3 regions of the Pantoea deleyi genome follow, and region 3 is predicted to be linked to each of the others. Evidence: predicted binding sites of a transcription regulator. Region 3 holds the regulator's gene; each other region holds the start of a gene.
The links. The regulator CRP, encoded in region 3, controls carbon source genes, mostly activating them, when cyclic AMP is high. The targets are predictions, from matches to a motif close to ATGTGANNNNNNTCACAT.

Region 1 (4,191 bases), 300 kb from region 3:
AGCTAAAGTTGTCTTCGTTGTCGGTATTATCCTGTTCCTCATCAGCCTGTTCACCGGCCGTAAAAAGCTTTAGCCGATGAGTCCTGCAGTATAGTGCAACCTGTTGCATAGAGCGGAGACCCGTCATCCGCCGCGAGTGACCTGAGGAGAGGGATCCCTTCATTTCGCGGCGATGGCAAGCCAGCACGCTGGCCTGCCGGTTAAAGGATTAGATGACTGGTTCTCCGGCATGCTGCCGTCATTAACGGAACGATCCCTCAGCATACCCGGAACCCTGATGAGGTTCGCACAATGGGTATTCGCATTCCTGTCACACTCGGTGCCATCGAACCTCTGGCCCTGGCCCCTTTTAAATCCCGGAAAATTGCTCTCGTCTGCGAAGGCGGCGGTCAGCGCGGCATCTTCACTGCCGGTGTCCTGGATGAATTTCAGCGCGCCCGATTCAATCCCTTTCAGCTGCTGCTTGGCACCTCTGCGGGGGCACAAAACCTCTCAGCCTATGTCTGCGGTCAGCCTGGCTATGCCCGGCGCGTGATTACCCGTTATACCACCAGCAAACTCTTTTTCGATCCGCTGCGCTTTGTGCGGGGCGGCAACCTGATCGACCTCGACTGGCTGATTGAGATTACCCGCAGTGAATTCCCGCTGGCGATGCAGCACGCCGAGCAGGCCTTTGCCAGCGGGCGTGAATTTTATATGTGCGCCTGTCGCAGCGACGACTATACGCCAGGCTACTTTACCCCCACGGCCGAAAACTGGCTGGACCTGATCAAAGCCTCCAGCGCCATTCCCGGTTTCTACCGGCTGGGCGTAAACCTGGAGGGGATCAGCTACCTCGACGGCGGCATCAGCGATGCGATCCCGGTACGGGAAGCCGCGCGCCGGGGGGCCGATACCATTGTGGTGATCCGCACCGTGCCGTCGCAGATGTTCTATACGCCCAAATGGGTTAAACGCATGGAGCGCTGGCTCAGCACCGGCGCGCTGCAGCCGATGATCAACGTGCTCAATATGCATGAGCAGAGCTATCGCGAGATCCAGCAGTTTATTGAAAATCCGCCGGACGATTTGCGTATCATTGAAATCTTTCCCCCGCATGCGCTGGCCAGCAGCGCGCTGGGCAGCCGGATCGCCTCGCTGAATCAGGATTATCATCTGGGACGACGCTGCGGGCGCTACTTCATCGCCACGCTGGGCCAGTGGCTGAGCGACGCGGAGCCGCTGAGCCCGCCGCGCATCGTGACGCCGCCCGCGCCGGTCGCCAACGCGCCCGACACCCGGCCGATTATCACGCCGTCGCTGGCGGACAACGATGCGGATTACGACAAAGGATCGCTGGCATGAGATTTATCGACACGCACTGTCACTTTGATTTTCCGCCCTTTGAGGGGGATGCCGACGGCAGCCTGGCCCGCGCGGCGGAGGCGGGCGTCGAGAAAATTATCATTCCGGCTATCGATGCCAGCCGCTTCGGGCGGGTCTGCGAGCTGGCCGCAACGCATCCGGCGCTCTACGCCGCGCTGGGGCTGCATCCCATCGTGATTGAACATCATCGGGACGATCATCTCGATCAGCTGGAAACCTTACTGCAACAGCGGCCGCGTAAGCTGGTGGCGATCGGCGAGATCGGGCTGGATCTCTACCGCGACGATCCGCAGTTTGATAAGCAGCAACGCTTTCTGGAGGCGCAGCTCAGGCTGGCGAAACACTACGCGCTGCCGGTGATCCTGCATTCGCGCCGGACGCACGACAAGCTGGCGCAGATCCTGCGTCGTCACGATCTGCCGCGCCGGGGCGTGGTGCACGGCTTTGCGGGCAGCCTGCAGCAGGCGCAGGCCTTTATTAAGCTGGGTTATGCGATTGGCATCGGCGGCACCATTACCTATGAACGCGCCAGCAAAACCCGTCAGACCGTGGCGCAGCTGCCGCTGGCGTCACTGCTGCTGGAGACCGACGCACCGGATATGCCGCTGCACGGCTTTCAGGGGCAGCCTAACCGCCCGGAGCGGGCGCGTCAGGTGTGGCAGACGCTCTGCAGCCTGCGTGAAGAGTCACCTGAAGCGATCGCCGATGCGCTGTGGCAGAACAGCCAGCGGCTGTTTCAGCTCGACCCGGCGTTTCCCGCGCGACGCAACTGATCCCCGCTGCGCCGCCTCCATCAGCCGGTTTAAATGTGATAATAGTAACATTGCTCCGGCTGGCGTATAATGGCGATCAGGCCCTGTTATCTGAGATTACAGTCACAGTATACGTGGCAGTTTTGCATCATCTTCTTATTCCTGTGTGACTCCTGGCACATATCAGCGCGCCTCAGAGTGTTATTATTATAACATTCCGCCGACGAGCCGGTGGGTTGCATCCCGATCCTTTGGAGAGCCACATGACCGATATCAAACACCTTGCCCTGCGCGCCCTGAAACTGATGGATTTGACCACCCTGAACGAAGACGACACCGACGCGAAAGTGATCGCCCTGTGTCATCAGGCTAAATCCCCGGCGGGCAACACCGCCGCGATCTGCATCTATCCGCGTTTCATTCCGGTTGCGCGTAAAACGCTGCGCGAGCAGGGCACCCCGGAGATCCGCATCGCCACCGTCACCAACTTCCCGCACGGCAACGACGACATTGACATTGCGCTGGCAGAAACCCGCGCCGCCATCGCCTACGGCGCTGATGAGGTGGATGTGGTCTTCCCGTACCGTGCGCTGATCGCCGGTAACAGCCAGGTTGGTTTCGATCTGGTGAAAGCCTGTAAAACCGCCTGCGCGGAAGCGGATGTGCTGCTGAAGGTGATCATCGAAACCGGTGAGCTGAAAGAGGAAGCGCTGATCCGTCAGGCGTCTGAAATTGCTATCGATGCGGGCGCAGACTTCATCAAAACCTCCACCGGTAAAGTGCCGGTTAACGCCACGCCGGAAGTGGCGCAGATCATGATGAACGTGATCCGCGATAAAGGCGTCGGTCAGCAGGTCGGTTTCAAACCGGCGGGCGGTGTACGCACCGCTGACGATGCCGCGATCTACCTGCAGATGGCGGACGCGACGCTGGGCGCAGAGTGGGCCGACGCGCGCCATTTCCGCTTTGGCGCATCCAGCCTGCTGGCGAGCCTGCTTAACACCCTGGGTCACGAGAGCGACACCAGCAAAGCCGGTTACTGATCCCTCTGGCGGTCGCCGACCGCCTCTTCTTCACTCTTTCCCTGAACCAGGGGGCTACCTTGTTCCTGCCACAAGAAATTATTCGTAAAAAACGTGATGGTCTTGCGCTGACGGAAGAGGAGATCCGCTTCTTCATCAACGGCGTGCGTGATAACACCGTGTCGGAAGGGCAGATCGCCGCGCTGGCGATGACCATCTATTTTCATGATATGACGCTGCCGGAGCGGGTGGCGCTGACGATGGCGATGCGTGATTCCGGCACGGTGCTGAACTGGAAGTCGCTGAACCTCAACGGTCCGCTGGTGGATAAGCACTCGACCGGCGGCGTCGGTGACGTCACATCGCTGATGTTAGGGCCGATGGTCGCCGCCTGCGGCGGCTATGTGCCGATGATCTCCGGGCGCGGCCTGGGCCATACCGGCGGCACGCTGGACAAGCTGGAAGCGATTCCGGGCTTCGATATCTTCCCGAGCGACGACCGCTTCCGCGAGATCATAAAGCAGGTCGGTGTCGCCATTATCGGCCAGACAAACTCGCTGGCACCGGCGGACAAGCGGTTCTACGCAACGCGTGACATCACCGCCACCGTCGACTCAATCCCGCTGATTACCGCCTCGATTCTGGCGAAAAAGCTGGCCGAAGGGCTGGATGCGCTGGTCATGGATGTCAAAGTAGGTTCCGGCGCGTTTATGCCAACCTATGCGGCCTCAGAGAGCCTGGCGCAGTCGATCGTTGGCGTCGCCAATGGCGCAGGCTGCCAGACCACGGCTCTGCTGACCGATATGAATCAGGTGCTGGCCTCCTCAGCCGGTAATGCGCTGGAGGTGCGTGAAGCCGTGCGCTTCCTGACCGGAGAGGAGCGCAATCCGCGCCTGCTCGACGTCACGCTGGCGCTCTGCAGCGAGATGCTGATCTCCGGCAGACTGGCAGCCAGCGACAGCGAAGCGCGCCAGAAGCTGATGGCGGTGCTGGACAACGGTCAGGCCGCCGAGTGCTTTGGCCGCATGGTCGCCGCGCAGAAGGGACCTGCC
Region 2 (4,191 bases), 790 kb from region 3:
GTTTAACTTTAACTACAACGTGCTGGACCCCTATCTGCTGCGTCCGGTGGCGGTGGCCTGGCGTGATTATGTGCCGGTCCCGGCGCGTACCGGCCTGAGCAACTTTCTGGGCAACCTTGAGGAGCCAGCCAGCATGGTCAACGCCATTCTGGTGGGGGATGGACGCGATGCGGGCATTCACTTTACCCGTTTCTTCCTGAACAGCGTGCTGGGCCTGGGCGGTTTCATCGACGTTGCCGGTAAAGCGAACCCGGCGCTGGCGCGTGAAGAGCCGCACCGTTTCGGGACCACGCTCGGCCACTATGGCGTCGGCTATGGCCCCTACGTCGAACTGCCTGCGTACGGCAGCTTCACGGTCCGTCAGGATGGCGGCGACTACGTGGATACGCTCTATCCGATCCTTGGCTGGCTCACCTGGCCGATGTCGATCGGTAAGTGGACGCTTGAAGGGATTGAGTCCCGTGCGCAGCTGCTGGATTCCGATGGCATCCTGAAACAGCAGCGCGACCCTTATGCCTTTATCCGCAACGCCTACTTCCAGCGTCACGACTTCCTGGCGCGCGGCGGTAAGCTGAAGCCGGAAGATAATCCTAACGCGGCGGCGATTCAGGATGACCTGAAGGATATCGACGCGCCGTAGTGGCAGGCGAGCAGGCTGCGGATCCGGTATGCGATCCGCAGCCATAAAAAAAAGGGCGACTCATCCGGGTCGCCCTTTTTTTCATGCCGTCTGTCAGAACTTATAGTTAAAGTTCGCACCGTAGAGCCACGCCTTACCTTCAGAGGTAAAGGTATACGGGCCTTCTTTCACCGTCACTTTCTGTCCATGCATATAAGAGATGCCTACATCCACCGAGGCATCATCGTTAAAGGCATAGGAGGTCCCGGCGCTCAGCCACAGACGATCCTGGTCCGGAATGGAGATGGAACGCTTGTCGGCGGGCACCGGACTGTCGTCAAACGCGATACCGGTGCGGAAAGTCCAGTTTTTGTCGTAGGAGTAGGTGGTGCCCAGCGCGATGCGGTAGGCATCGTGGAAGCTCTCATCTTTATAGAACAGCGTCTGGCCATTCGATCCGGTTGCTTTCAGCTCCTGGAACTGACTCCAGCTGGTGTACGCCATGCTGTAGTGCACTGCCCACTGCGGTGCCACTTTATGCCAGCCCGACACTTCCCACATCTCCGGCAGATTCAGGGTCAACGCACCCGGAACGGTGGTGCCGCTGGTGCCATAAGGGATGCCGGTCACGGTCGGATTGTTCACCGCATTCAGGCGCGATGAGAGGCTGCTCTTATAATCGCCATCGAAATCGACTTTGACTTCTGAACGGTAGGTAAAGCCGAAGCGGTTATTCTCATCCACTTCATACAGGACACCGGCGTTCCAGCCGTAGCCCCACTCGTCGCCTTTCAGATGGGCCACCTGCGTGTCTGCCGGTACGCCCAGTCTCGCGCCGGATTCACCCGCATAACGTTCAATTTTAGCTTTCGCATAGACCGCATCAAAACCGACGCCCACGCTGAAATGTTCATTTAACCGGTAGGCGGTGCTCAGATTGAAGTTGCCGGTGACCAGGTCGGTCTTACCGCCATAGCCGCCTGCGGTATACCCATTATTAAACTCTGTTGCTAAGCCGTAGTTAGAGGTGGCTGACGCCCCGATCCACCACTGATCGTTAATAGGCTGAACGTAATGAATATTCGGCACCCACTGATTCGGGGCAATATTATTCGCATCCAGGCTGCGTCCGCTGGGACTGCGACCACTGATATTGACGTCCGGCGCAATATACACCGCACCGATAGAAAACTCGGGGCGATCCATTAACGCCATGGTTGCCGGGTTACGGCTGGCGGAGGCTGCCGTATCACCCATTGCCCCTTCGCCTGAATATGCGCGACCTAAACCAATCGAAGAGAACTCATTTAACTGAAACCCAGCTGCGTAAACGTGTGAAGAGACAAGCGCCACTGCAGCCGCCACGGCTGACTTTGCAAACAGGTTTTTATGGTTCATGACCACAACCTCATGTGAATTATTATTTAACGCTATAACGTCGCGTAACAAAGGACGGCGGATTGTAGGGACTGACGTAAAGCGCACATATCAGACCAGTGCGGAGAGTATAGGTCCGACCTGTGTGCAAGTTGCAATATTGTTTTTAAAATATTTCAGGTTTGATCGTTTAAAATTCGATCTGCATAACAAAACTGACCTGATTCTGCACAGCATACCGATTCCAGTTTGTTCTGGATCAATTTTTATTGTGATATTCGTCACTTAGCGCCAGGCGCGTGGCACATCCTCAGGCAAGCGGGTAAAATTTCGGCCATAAAATCGCTCAACCACCCGATTGCGGGTCAGGAGAATGAAATGACTGATGCCATTAAAAAATGCAGTGCGAATGAAACCGCCGCCTGCTGTTGTGTCGATGTGGGTACGGTGATGGATAACACCGATTGCACCGCCAGCTGGTCGGAGTGGTTTGCCAGCCGCGCGGAAGCGGACGCGAAGTTAGCGCAGCTCACGCGGCGTGCCCGCGAGGTGGAATCGGAACCCTGCGTGATTGAAGCCCGCTTCAGCGACATAAATCAGGGCGTGCAGCTCGACATCGACTTCACTTTCAGCTGCCAGGCGGAAACCCTGATTTTCCAGCTCGGTTTGCGCTGACTCCCCCGACGCCGCGTCAGTGCGGCGTTTTTCATTTTCGTGTTTCTCTTCGCACTTTTTCCTTTCCGGTATTGGCGGCTCACCCGCTTGTGGTTAACACTGATCAGGTCAGACCTCTTCAGGCAATGATGCCACAGTCCCAGTCACAGGTGAGAACAATGAGCAAAGCGCAGCCGCTGCTGACGCGCGATGGTGAACGCATCGCAATAACCCACGGGTTACGCACCCCTTTCCTGCGCCAGGCGACCGGCTTTCATGGCATCCCCGCCATTGAACTGGGACGAATGGTGGTCAGCGAATTACTGGCGCGCAGTGAGCTGCCGCCGGAGGTTATCGAACAGCTGGTCTTTGGTCAGGTGGTTCAGATGCCGGAAGCGCCAAACATTGCGCGCGAGATTGTCCTGAGCAGCGGGCTCGGCGTGCAGACCGATGCTTACAGTGTCAGCCGCGCCTGCGCCACCAGTTTTCAGGCGGTCGCCAACGTGGCGGAGAGCCTGATGGCGGGCACCATCTCGGCGGGAATCGCCGGTGGCGCAGACTCCTCGTCGGTGCTGCCGATCGGCGTTACCAAAACCCTGGCGCGTGCGCTGGTGGATCTCAATAAAGCCCGCAGCGTCGGACAAAAACTGCAGATCCTGCGCCGTCTGCGCCCGCGCGATCTGCTGCCGGTGCCGCCTGCCGTGGCGGAGTATTCCACCGGGCTGCGGATGGGTGACACGGCCGAGCAGATGGCGAAGAGTCACGGCATAACGCGTGAAGCGCAGGATGCGCTGGCGCTGCGGTCTCATCAGCGAGCCGCCAGAGCCTGGCAGTCCGGCGTTCTGCAGCAGGAAGTGATGGCAGCCTTTGTGCCGCCGTGGAAAAGCGCCATCGATCAGGACAACAATGTGCGCATGAACGCGAAGGCAGAAGATTACGCCCGGCTGCGTCCGGCGTTTGACCGTCAGCACGGCAGCGTCACCGCCGCCAACAGCACGCCGCTGACCGATGGCGCGGCGGCCGTGATTCTGATGCGCGAAGGCCGCGCCCGCGAACTGGGTATCAGCCCGCTGGGCTATCTGCGCAGCTACGCCTTTACGGCAATCGATGTGCAGCAGGATATGCTGCTGGGCCCCGCGTATGCCTCGCCGCTGGCGCTGGATCGGGCCGGGGTCACGCTGGACGATCTTACGCTTATTGATATGCACGAAGCCTTTGCGGCCCAGACGCTGAGTAACCTGCAGCTGTTCCGCGACGAGCGGTTTGCCCGCGATATCCTGAATCGTCCGCATGCGCTGGGCGAAGTGAATGAAGAGCGCTTCAACGTGCTGGGCGGATCGATCGCCTATGGTCATCCCTTTGCCGCCACGGGCGCACGTATGATCACGCAGACACTGAATGAACTCCGGCGACGCGGTGGCGGGCTGGGGCTGGTCACGGCCTGCGCAGCGGGCGGTCTGGGTGCGGCAATGGTTCTGGAGGCCGAATAATGGAGCAGAAAGCGTTTCATCTGACGATGCGCGGAGATCACGTCGGCATCA
Region 3 (4,191 bases):
GACTACGGCGAGCAGGAGCGCAGCCTGCTGGACAAAGTGGCGGATGTACGACGCCAGCTGGAAAGCGGTGAAGTGGTACTGGTGTGGTCGGAACTGCATGAATCGGTCAATATTATGCCGCGCAACGCCTTTCATGGCTGATGCGCCTGCTGCCATTTCATGCTAACAATGCCTGTTACCCGATCTCACAGGGAGCTTCTCTATGTCTGCACGTCATCCTATTATCGCGGTGACCGGTTCCAGCGGTGCAGGAACCACCACCACCAGCCTCGCGTTTCGCAAAATCTTTCAGCAGCTTGATCTTCGTGCGGCGGAGCTGGAAGGCGACAGTTTTCACCGTTTTACCCGTCCTGAGATGGATATGGCGATTCGTAAGGCGCGCGATTTAGGACGTCACGTCAGCTACTTCGGCCCCGAAGCCAATGACTTTGGCCTGCTGGAGCAGAGCTTTAAAGAGTATGGCTATAGCGGACAGGGGCAGTCGCGCAAATATCTGCACACCTACGATGAGGCGGTGCCGTGGAATCAGGTACCGGGTACCTTTACGCCGTGGCAGCCGCTGCCGCAGAACACCGATATTCTTTTCTATGAGGGGCTGCACGGCGGCGTGGTGACGGCGCAGCACAACGTGGCGGAGCAGGTCGATCTGCTGGTTGGCGTGGTGCCGATTGTTAACCTTGAGTGGATCCAGAAGCTGGTGCGCGATACCGGCGAGCGCGGCCATTCCCGTGAGGCGGTGATGGACTCGGTGGTCCGGTCGATGGAGGATTACATTAACTTCATTACGCCCCAGTTCTCCCGCACCCATATCAACTTCCAGCGCGTCCCGACCGTGGACACCTCCAACCCGTTCGCCGCCCGTGCCATCCCGTCGCTGGATGAGAGTTTTGTCGTGATTCACTTTCAGGCGCTGGAAGATATCGACTTCCCCTATCTGCTGGCGATGTTGCAGGGCTCCTTTATCTCGCACATCAATACGCTGGTGGTGCCGGGCGGCAAAATGGGTCTGGCGATGGAGCTCATTATGGGCCCGCTGGTGAAACGGCTGATGGAAGGCAAACGGATAGAGTAAGGGGCCAGGAAAGCGCTCTTCAGACGGTTTAAAAACCAGAGCAGGCAATGTTATCGCAGCGGATAAGCTTAACTCGCTGAGCAGGCTTCAGGAAGCAGACGTCCGGTAGCCGCATCCGGTTTCAGTCAGGCCGCGATAGACAACCGCGGGCAGAAAGCATCTGGCCGTAACAGAAAAGTTCAGCAGGCAGGGAAGAGCGTCAGAAGCGGAAAGTGTCCCGCGCCAGGAGGGCGCGGGCAGAGCATGCCATAAAGGGCGGACGTTGCGGCTTTACCGATCTGACCCGCTTCGCTGCGCCATCACTGTCTCAACGCAGACTCTCTGCGATGCTAAGGTCTGACAACAGACTACCGGCAACCTCAAACACCGATGACGGTTACAGCGCGATCACTTCGTAGCTGTGCGTGATCGTCACGCCTTTGCCCAGCATGATGGCGACCGAGCAATATTTTTCCGCCGAAAGATCCACCGCGCGTGAGACCGCTTTATCCTGGAGCGCTTTGCCACTGACGATAAAATGCAGGTTGATGTGCGTAAAGATTCGCGGCGCCTCTTCACGACGTTCTGAGGTCAGTTTTACTTCACAATCAGCCACATCGTTGCGGCCTTTTTGCAGAATTGAGACCACATCGATCGCGCTGCATCCGCCCGCCGCCATCAGCACCATCTCCATTGGGCTGGGCGCTTTATCCCCTGAATTACCATCCATCAGGATCTGATGGCCGGATGAGGATTCTCCGAGGAATGTCAGCCCTTCTACCCACTTCACTCTTGCCTGCATGTTTTTTGCTCCGGAATACACTGTTTTGCCGCCAGAGTACGCTTTCCCCTGGTAAACAGCAATCCGGAGAAATCCGCCCGTAGCTGAAGCGAGACAACAGAAGACAGTCGGCTAAAGCTGTGCTACAAACAGTGCTGAAAATATTTTTCGTCACCCGATGACGAAGCCGGGAAGAATGATGCGCACTGCGCCTGATGCGGCCCGAATAATTTCCTGAAATGGAAAACGCTTGAAGCTTTCACCGCCTGACAGGGAAAACTGCCCCCTGTATTTTGGGCACGATTACAACAGAGGATAATAGCGAATGGTTCTCGGCAAACCGCAAACAGACCCTACACTCGAATGGTTCCTGTCCCATTGCCATATTCACAAGTATCCATCCAAAAGTACGCTGATTCATCAAGGTGAAAAAGCAGAAACGCTTTACTACATCGTGAAAGGTTCCGTCGCGGTTCTGATTAAAGATGAAGAAGGCAAAGAGATGATTCTTTCCTACCTGAATCAGGGTGATTTTATTGGTGAGCTTGGCCTGTTCGAAGAAGGCCAGGAGCGCAGCGCCTGGGTACGTGCGAAAAGCGCGTGTGAAGTGGCAGAGATTTCGTATAAGAAATTCCGTCAGCTGATCCAGGTGAACCCTGACATCCTGATGCGACTCTCGTCGCAGATGGCGCGTCGCCTGCAGGTCACGTCCGAAAAAGTGGGTAACCTCGCTTTCCTCGACGTTACCGGACGCATTGCACAGACCCTGCTTAACCTGGCGAAACAGCCAGATGCCATGACGCATCCCGACGGCATGCAAATTAAAATTACGCGTCAGGAAATTGGCCAGATTGTAGGGTGTTCACGTGAAACCGTGGGCCGTATTCTGAAGATGCTGGAAGATCAGAACCTGATCTCTGCACACGGCAAAACCATCGTCGTTTACGGCACCCGCTGATTCCTGTCACCCACGGCGTGATGGCAACATCACGCCGTTATTGTTTGTGCTGAGCCGATGTGGCGTCGAATAATCTACCATCCTGAAGTGAACTACGCCCTGCGGCAAACGCTGGTGCTCTGCCTGCCGGTGGCGCTGGGCTGGCTGGCTGGCGACCTGCAAAAGGGTCTGCTCTTCTCACTGGTGCCCGCCTGCTGCAACATCGCCGGTCTGGATACGCCGCATAAACGCTTCTTCAAACGCCTGATCGTCGGTGGCAGCCTGTTTGCCCTCGGCAGCTTCCTGATCCAGTGGCTCACCCTGCAGGCGGTGCCGCTGCCGCTGATCCTGTTTATTATGCCGCTGCTGCTCGGCGTAACCGGGGAGATCAGCCCGCTGCATGGCCGCCTGCTGCCCGGCACCCTTATCGCCGCCATCTTTACCCTGAGCCTGATCGGGCGCATGCCGATCTATGTTCCGCCGCTGCTCTATATCGGCGGTACGCTCTGGTACGGGCTGTTTAACTGGTTCTGGTTCTGGCTCTGGAAAGAGCAGCCGATGCGCGAGAGCCTGAGCCTGATCTACCGCGAGCTGGCCAACTACTGCGACGCCAAATATACCCTGCTGACGCAGCTGACCGATCCGGAGAAGGCCCTGCCGCCGCTGCTGGCTCGTCAGCAGAAGGTGGTCGATCTGATCAACACCTGTTATCAGCAGATGCACATGCTGTCGGCCAGCCGCGACCACAGCCACAAGCGGCTGACGCGCGCCTTTCAGGTGGCGCTGGATCTGCAGGAGCATATCTCGGTCAGCCTGCATCGGCCGGAAGAGGTGCAGAAGCTGGTCGAGCAGAGCCATGCCGAAGCGGTGATCCGCTGGAATGCCAAAACCATCTCGGCCCGGCTGCGGGTGCTGGCGGATAACATCCTCTATCACCGGTTACCCGAGCGCTTCGCGATGGATAAACAGCTCGGCGCGCTGGAGAAAATCACCTGGCAGCATCCCGACAATCCGGTGGGGCACTTCTGCCTCTATCACTTCAACCGGATTGCCCGGGTCCTGCGCACGCAGAAACCGCTCTATCAGCGCGACCTGATGGCCGATCGCCAGCGTCGTCTGCCGCTGCTGCCCGCCCTGCGCAGCTATCTCTCGCTGCGCTCCTCGTCGCTGCGTACCGCCGGACGCTTTGCGGTCATGCTGATGCTGGGCAGCGCGCTGGCGCTGTTCTTCAACATTCCCAAGCCCTACTGGATCCTGATGACCATTATGTTCGTCAGCCAGAACGGCTACAGCGCCACCCGCGTCCGCATTCAGCACCGGGCGCTGGGCACCTTTGCCGGGCTGGTGATCGCGGCCGCCACGCTGCGTCTGGCGGTGCCGGAGTCGCTGGTGCTGCTGATCATGCTGGCCATCACCTTTATC

Region 1: deoC (deoxyribose-phosphate aldolase) is a predicted target of CRP. The motif match lies at 2,172-2,189, and genes of this name have one in related genera.
Region 2: J1C59_RS05855 (YfcZ/YiiS family protein) is a predicted target of CRP. The motif match lies at 2,266-2,283, and genes of this name have one in related genera.

What each region holds. Positions count from the first base shown of each region.
Region 1 is NZ_CP071405.1:721,682-725,872, forward strand. It holds gene J1C59_RS03525 (DUF1328 domain-containing protein) at 1-73, shown strand, start outside; gene J1C59_RS03530 (patatin-like phospholipase family protein) at 292-1,344, shown strand; gene J1C59_RS03535 (TatD family hydrolase) at 1,341-2,138, shown strand; gene deoC (deoxyribose-phosphate aldolase) at 2,381-3,160, shown strand; gene deoA (thymidine phosphorylase) at 3,220-4,191, shown strand, end outside.
Region 2 is NZ_CP071405.1:1,208,213-1,212,403, forward strand. It holds gene mlaA (phospholipid-binding lipoprotein MlaA) at 1-640, shown strand, start outside; gene fadL (long-chain fatty acid transporter FadL) at 734-2,017, opposite strand; gene J1C59_RS05855 (YfcZ/YiiS family protein) at 2,375-2,671, shown strand; gene fadI (acetyl-CoA C-acyltransferase FadI) at 2,830-4,140, shown strand; gene fadJ (fatty acid oxidation complex subunit alpha FadJ) at 4,140-4,191, shown strand, end outside.
Region 3 is NZ_CP071405.1:417,634-421,824, reverse strand. It holds gene J1C59_RS01925 (YheU family protein) at 1-141, shown strand, start outside; gene J1C59_RS01920 (phosphoribulokinase) at 203-1,072, shown strand; gene J1C59_RS01915 (OsmC family protein) at 1,449-1,853, opposite strand; gene crp (cAMP-activated global transcriptional regulator CRP) at 2,158-2,790, shown strand; gene J1C59_RS01905 (YccS/YhfK family putative transporter) at 2,848-4,191, shown strand, end outside.